Regions from separate parts of the Mesorhizobium sp. P2_D1 genome, predicted to be linked through region 3. Evidence: riboswitches for the same ligand, from Rfam matches in the RefSeq annotation. Region 3 holds a riboswitch; each other region holds the start of a gene.
What was found. A riboswitch is a leader RNA that binds a small molecule or an ion and turns the genes downstream of it on or off. The one in region 3 is predicted to bind cobalamin.
Positions count from the first base shown of each region.

Region 1: another riboswitch for cobalamin. It lies ahead of AC1D0I_RS13265 (DUF1636 family protein); the one in region 3 lies ahead of bluB (5,6-dimethylbenzimidazole synthase).
Region 2: another riboswitch for cobalamin. It lies ahead of AC1D0I_RS02620 (aromatic ring-hydroxylating oxygenase subunit alpha); the one in region 3 lies ahead of bluB (5,6-dimethylbenzimidazole synthase).

Region 1 covers NZ_JBFUDZ010000014.1:119,832-122,090, forward strand. Annotated here, with positions in the region: gene AC1D0I_RS13260 (winged helix-turn-helix domain-containing protein) at 1-953, shown strand, start outside; cobalamin riboswitch at 983-1,188, shown strand; gene AC1D0I_RS13265 (DUF1636 family protein) at 1,228-1,656, shown strand; gene cobW (cobalamin biosynthesis protein CobW) at 1,659-2,259, shown strand, end outside.
Region 2 covers NZ_JBFUDZ010000002.1:21,325-23,583, forward strand. Annotated here, with positions in the region: gene AC1D0I_RS02610 (DUF680 domain-containing protein) at 1-19, opposite strand, end outside; gene AC1D0I_RS02615 (DUF680 domain-containing protein) at 89-289, opposite strand; cobalamin riboswitch at 801-1,002, shown strand; gene AC1D0I_RS02620 (aromatic ring-hydroxylating oxygenase subunit alpha) at 1,117-2,259, shown strand, end outside.
Region 3 covers NZ_JBFUDZ010000006.1:31,562-33,820, forward strand. Annotated here, with positions in the region: gene AC1D0I_RS07430 (hypothetical protein) at 1-11, shown strand, start outside; partial or broken gene bluB (5,6-dimethylbenzimidazole synthase) at 128-802, opposite strand; cobalamin riboswitch at 806-985, opposite strand; gene AC1D0I_RS07440 (histone deacetylase family protein) at 1,107-2,033, shown strand; gene AC1D0I_RS07445 (exodeoxyribonuclease VII small subunit) at 2,037-2,259, shown strand, end outside.

The sequences.
Region 1 (2,259 bases), on a different contig from region 3:
TGTTCGAATACTGGGCGCACGAGGCTTCCTTCCTGCCGGTCGAGACCTACCCGCTGATGCGCTGGCGCATGCAGCGGGCCGAGCGCGGCGATGAAATGTATCTCGGCCTCGCCAAATGGGGCCGCGAGCACGCTGGCTACATCGAACAGATCTACCGCGAGGTCGCCGATCGCGGTCCGATCGCCGCTTCCGCGCTCGAAGGCCAGAAAGGCTCGGGCGGCTGGTGGGGCTGGAGCCATGCCAAGCATGCCTTCGAATGGCTGTTCTGGGCCGGGCGCATCACCACGGCGCACCGTCGCGGCTTCGAGCGGTTCTACGATCTGCCGGAGCGCGTGTTGCCGCAAGCGATCCTCGACCTGCCCGTGCCCGCCGCCGAGGACGCGCACCGCGAATTGCTGCGCATTTCCGCCCGCGCCCACGGCATCGCGACATCAGGCGACCTGCGCGACTATTTCCGCCTGTCCCCTGCCGACATGAAGGGCCGGCTGGAGGAACTGGTCGAAACGGGCGAACTGCTGCCTGTGCGTGTCGAAGGCTGGGACAAGCCGGCCTATCTTCATAAAGACGCGCGTTTGCCACGAAAAATCGAGGCCCGCGCTTTGCTGGCGCCGTTCGATCCGGTCGTCTTCGAACGGTCGCGCACCGAGCGGCTGTTCGATTTCCACTATCGCATCGAGATCTATACCCCGGCCGATAAACGCCAGTATGGCTACTACGTCCTGCCGTTCCTGCTCGGCGACCGGATCGTCGGCCGCGTCGACCTCAAGGCCGATCGCCCCGCCAGTGTCCTGCGCGTCCATGCGGCCTATGCCGAGCCGGGCGCGCCGCCTGAAACCGCCGCCCAACTGTTCGAGGAACTGAAGCAGATGCAGGGCTGGCTCGGCCTTGAACGTATAGAGGTGACATCAGCCGGTGATTTGGGTCCGGCGCTGGCCGACCTGACCGTGTCGTAAGCCCACGTTGACACCGCCGCCCGCAAAAGCCTAAATCCGCTCCAGACGGTCTCCTCTCTTCAACGAGAGGAGCCAAGAGGGAATGCGGTGCGAAATTCCGATTTCAAATCCGCGGCTGTCCCCGCAACTGTAAGCGAAGAGCCAAGGCCGAAAGCCACTGGGGTATTCCCGGGAAGGCGGCTACCCAAGGCGATGACCCGCGAGCCAGGAGACCTGCCGTCTGCGACTGTAGAATCCGATCGCCCGGCGGGTTTCCGGGCAAGGAGCCCGATTTTTGGACCACGACAGCAGTTTTTCGGCTGGCACAGCGGACAATGCGTCCGGCGAGAGCGATGCCCTTGACGGCGTGACCGTCATCGTCTGTGCCTCCTGTCGTGATGAAACCGGTTCTGACGCCCATCCCCGCGCCGGCGAACTGCTTGCGGATGAAACACGCCGCGCCGCATCTGGCGAAAACATCCGCGTCCGCAGCGTCGAATGCCTCGGCAATTGCAAGCGCCGGCTCAGTGCCGCCATCCTGCGCGATGGCTGCTGGAGCTACGTCTTCGGCGACCTGACCACATCGAGCGGTGCCGATCTCGTCACTGGGGCAAAACTCTTCGCCACCTCGACCGACGGCCTGATCCCGTGGCGCGGCCGTCCCGATAGCCTGAAGCGCGGCCTCGTGGCCCGCATCCCTCCCCTCGACATGCTGAAGGACTGATCATGACTGCCTCCGTCTCCCGCGTCCCCTGCACCGTCGTCACCGGCTTCCTCGGCGCCGGCAAGACGACGCTGATCCGCCATCTCCTGGAAAACGCCGGCGGCAAGCGGATCGCCATCATCGTCAACGAGTTCGGCGACATCGGCATCGACGGCGAGATCCTGAAGGGCTGCGGCATCGACACCTGCCCGGAGGAAAACATCGTCGAACTGGCCAATGGCTGCATCTGCTGCACCGTTGCCGACGATTTCGTGCCGGCGCTCGACCAGATCCTGTCGCTGTCGCCGAAGGTCGACCACATCCTGATCGAGACCTCGGGCCTGGCTCTGCCCAAGCCACTGGTCCAGGCCTTTCAGTGGCCGACGGTGAAGAGTCGCGTAACGGTCGATGGCGTCATCGCCGTCGTCGACGGTCCCGCACTCGCCGAAGGCCGCGTCGCCAATGACATGGACGCACTTCAGGCACAGCGCGCCCAGGATGAGACGCTCGATCACGACGATCCGGTCGAGGAGGTGTTCGAGGACCAGATCGCCTGCGCCGACCTGATCATCCTGTCGAAGAGCGACCTGATGGACACCGCCGGCTCCGCCCGCGCCAACGCCA
Region 2 (2,259 bases), on a different contig from region 3:
CAAGCATGATCTTCTTCATCTCAAGTCTCCTGAATTCTGGATTTCGCCAGGACGGCGGGAGAGCCCGCCGGCTTCTGGGAATCGGCTGTTAGTTGTTGCCGAAGAGGTTACGGTTGCTACCCTGGGCAGGCGTCTGAGCAGCCGGCTCCGACTTCTTGGTCGAAGCGGTGTACGAGCTGTCGACAGCAGCGGTGGCTGCCGGGGCATTCGAACCATAGTGGTCGCTGTTCGCGAAGGCGCTGCCGGAAATGGCCAGAAGGGCGGCGGCAGTGAGGATAATCTTTTTCATTTTTTGGTACTCCAGTATTTCTTATTTTTGCCGTCCGTCTAGCGGCGTGTCTTGGGAAGAAATCGCGTCGTTCGGACAGTCCCGATGTGGGAGAGCCATCCAGCCATTGCCAATCACGAAGTTGTTCCACGTGGACCAAGAATCCACCACTTGAAATTGTGCCACGGGTTTCCACACTCAATGTTTTTCTAAGTTATATCAAATAGTTGTACGAAGTAGGCACCCCGATCACCAACTGTGTCGGAGGCCCAGCGTTCACACGTCCTGCACGCACCGTCAACAGAAACGAACCGTTCGGTTCGATTTTAGCGGCAGCTAATAGTCACTTTTCGATACCTTTGACCTTTTTTGCTTCCTGGCAAGGGGTCGGATTCGGCTAGATTGGAGCCGGCTATGGTTACCCAAGAGAAAGGCTTCCGCTTCGCGATCGCCGACCGGAACGTTTCGCAAGCGTGTCGCGCCGCATGGATACGATGTCGTTTTCATGCCGATGACGCGCCCGCGATCGTGATTAGATCATGTCATCTCAGGTGCCGCTTCGTGACGACGAGGCGGAGAATTGGGAAGCCGGTCAGAATCCGGCGCTGCCCCCGCAACGGTGGTGGAGTTCAAGTCGCAACGGGAGACCACTGGGCAAACGCCTGGGAAGGTGTCGCGATGGTCCGCAAGGACAACTCCAGAGCCCGGAAACCAGCCCGAGATGTCTAGACTCGACTGATCGCGGTGGGCGGTCAAGAGGCGGATAGTGCATGTCCGGCGCATCGCCGGCCTGCGTCCAATCCTTCCTCCGTCACCACCAGTTCAGTCCTTAGAAACGAGGACAGGACATGGATGCTCGCAACGACATGCTGAGGCTCTTGAGTGGCCGGCGGCAAGGCTTTTCACTGGAACAGCCCTTCTACACCGATCCAGACTATTTCAAGCTCGACATGGAGCTGATCTGGTATCGCGACTGGCTGTTCATCGGTCATGATTGCGAGCTGCCGAAGCCGGGCAGCTACATCACGGCGCAGATTGGCGACTATCCAGTCGTGCTTGTCCGCGACCAGAAGGGCAATATCAACGCCTTCCACAATTCCTGCCGCCATCGCGGCAGCCGCGTCTGCAATTCCGACAAAGGCACGGCGGCAAAGCTGGTCTGCCCCTATCACCAATGGACCTACGAGCTGGACGGAAGGCTCTTGTTTGCCAGGCAGATGGCCGACAGTTTCGACAAGAGCCAGTTCGGCTTGAAGCCAGTCGCCTGCCAAAGCGTCGGTGGCTACATTTTCATCTGCCTTGCCAAGGAGCCGGCGGATTTCGCACCGATGCGCGCAATGATCGAGCCCTACCTTTTGCCGCACCGGCTGCGCGAAGCCAAGGTGGCGTTCGAGTCGACCACTGTCGAGAAGGGCAACTGGAAGCTGGTCTGGGAAAACAACCGCGAGTGCTATCATTGCGCCGGCAATCATCCGGAGCTCTGCAAGACGTTTCCAGAGGCACCCACGGTGACCGGCGTGCAAGGCGCCGACAGCGACCCGGAAATGCTTGCGCACTGGGCGAAATGCGAAGCGGCCGGCCTGCCGAGCAAATTCCGCATCGACCCGGCCGGACAGTACCGCGCCACCCGCGCGCCGCTGCTGCGCGATGCCGTCAGCTACACGATGACGGGAAAGCGTGCAGTCAAGAAGAACCTGTCCGACGGCGTTTCAACCGACCGCATCGGCTCCTTGCTGCTCTATCACTATCCGACGACCTGGAACCACATTCTGGGCGACCACGCCGTCACCTTCCGGGTGTTGCCGATCAGCGCCACGGAGACCGCGGTGACGACCAAATGGCTGGTTCACAAGGATGCGGTCGAAGGCGTCGATTACGATCTCGACGAACTCACACACGTCTGGACCGAGACGAACGACCAGGACCGGCGGATCGTCGAGGAAAACGCCTTCGGCATCCTGTCGCCCGCCTACGAGCCCGGCCCATATTCG
Region 3 (2,259 bases):
CGACGCGCTGATCGGCAGTGGTCGCCGGCGCGGCATCGAAGCCGTTGAGGCGCGCCACGGTCGATTTGAGCGACGCTTCACCTTGTCCGCAAAAGGTCTCGCTCATGATCAGTTCCGGCAGTGGCAAGCGGCGGCCCCAGCCATGTGCTTCGAGGTCCGGCTTTGGCGCGAACTCAGAAACTCGACCGACGCAGAGATAGGCGACCGGCGTCACATGCTCGGGAATTGACAGCAGGCTTTTCAATGCCTGCGCCTCGATGATGCTGACCCAGCCGACTCCGACACCCTCGGCGCGCGCCGCCAGCCAGAAATTCTGCACCGCGCAGACCGTGCTGTAGAGGTCCATCTCCGGATTGTGCCAGCGCCCCAGTGGCGAACCCTTCGAGCGCTGCCGGTCGCAGGTGATGCAGATGTTGAGCGCGCTTTCGCAGATGCCTTCCAGCTTGAGCTTGCGGTAAAGCGCCTGTCGCTCTTCCGCGATGGCCGGCAGTTCCTGTTCACGCGCCGCCAGGAACAGGTCACGCACTTTTTCCCGTCGCTCGGCATCGCGAATAACTATGAAATTCCAAGGCTGCATGAAGCCGACCGAGGGCGCATGGTGAGCTGCAAGCAGCAGCCGCGCCAGCACCTCATCGTCGAGCGCGGTTGGCAGGAAATGGCTACGCACGTCGCGCCGCGTGAACATGGCGCGATAGACCGCATCGCGCGCATTCTGGTCAAATCCGTCGCCAACAGAGGCGGTCATGTGTTCCGGCATCGCGTGTCCCCTTGCGATTGCAATCCATTTCATCCGCCTGACCATGCGGATGACGATGCCTGCCAGGCCGGTCTTCTGGCTCGGGATCAACCCGCGTCCGGTGCCTTCCCGTCATCGACAGTGGCATTTACCGGCGCGGTCCCCCTTACAGCGTTGGGCACGCCACGGAGTTCAACCGTGTTCCCGATTCTCCCGCTTGCGGCGGGCACCAGGCAGTGGCAGCGACCTTACGCCGAAGCGCTGACGACGCCAATGCCTGCAGCGACACCGATGGACGCATGTGTGATTTTCCCCAGCCATCAGGCCACAACGCATGGCCATCGCGACGTCGGGGCACTAGATAGGGAGGATGGCCACACGTCTCTATACCCATCCGATCTTCCTTGAACACATCACGCCGCCCGGTCACCCCGAGCGGCCGGACCGGTTGCGCGCCATCGAACGGGTGCTCGACGATGAGGCTTTTGTCGGGCTCGATCGCATCAAGGCGCCTGAAGGCGACGAGGCCACCATTCTCTACGCGCATCCCGCCGATTTCGTCGCCCGCGTCCGCGCCGCCATTCCCGACGAGGGCATCGCCCGCATCGACGCCGACACGTCAGTCAGCCCGAAGAGCTGGCAAGCGGCCATAACCGCGATCGGCGCCGCCAACGCCGCCGTAGACGATGTCTTTGCCGGCCGCGCCGACAATGTCTTCGTCGCCGCACGGCCGCCCGGCCACCATGCCGAAAAAACCACGGCCATGGGCTTCTGCCTCTTCAACACGGCGGCGATCGCCGCGCGCTACGCGCAGAAGAAACATGGCGTCGAGCGCGTTGCGGTCGTCGACTGGGACGTGCATCACGGCAACGGCACGCAGGACATTTTCTGGGACGATCCGTCGGTGCTCTATTGCTCGACGCACCAGATGCCGCTTTATCCCGGCACCGGGGCGAAGAGCGAAACCGGCGCCGGCAACATCGTCAACGCGCCGCTGGCGCCGCAGACCGGCAGCGAGGTTTTTCGTGATGCCTTGCTGTCGCGTATCCTGCCGGCGCTCGACAATTTCGCGCCCGACCTGATCATCATTTCGGCGGGGTTCGACGCGCACCATCGCGATCCGCTGGCCGAAATCAACCTGACAGAGGATGATTTCGACTGGGCGACCGGCCAGCTTATGCAGCGCGCCACGCGCCACAGCGGCAACCGGCTCGTCAGCCTGCTAGAGGGTGGCTACGATCTGCAGGGACTGGCATTTTCGGTCGCCGCCCATGTCGGGCGACTGATGAAAGGATGAATGATGGCTGGTGAGACCAACGAAGACGTCAAGGCGATGAGCTTCGAGCAGGCACTCGATGCGCTGGAAAAGATCGTCGATGATCTGGAGCGTGGCGACGTGCCGCTCGACCAGTCGATCAGGATCTATGAGCGCGGCGAGGCGCTGAAGGCGCATTGCGACCGGCTGCTGAAGGCCGCCGAGGACAAGGTCGAGAAGATCAGGCTGTCGCGCGACGGCAAGCCGG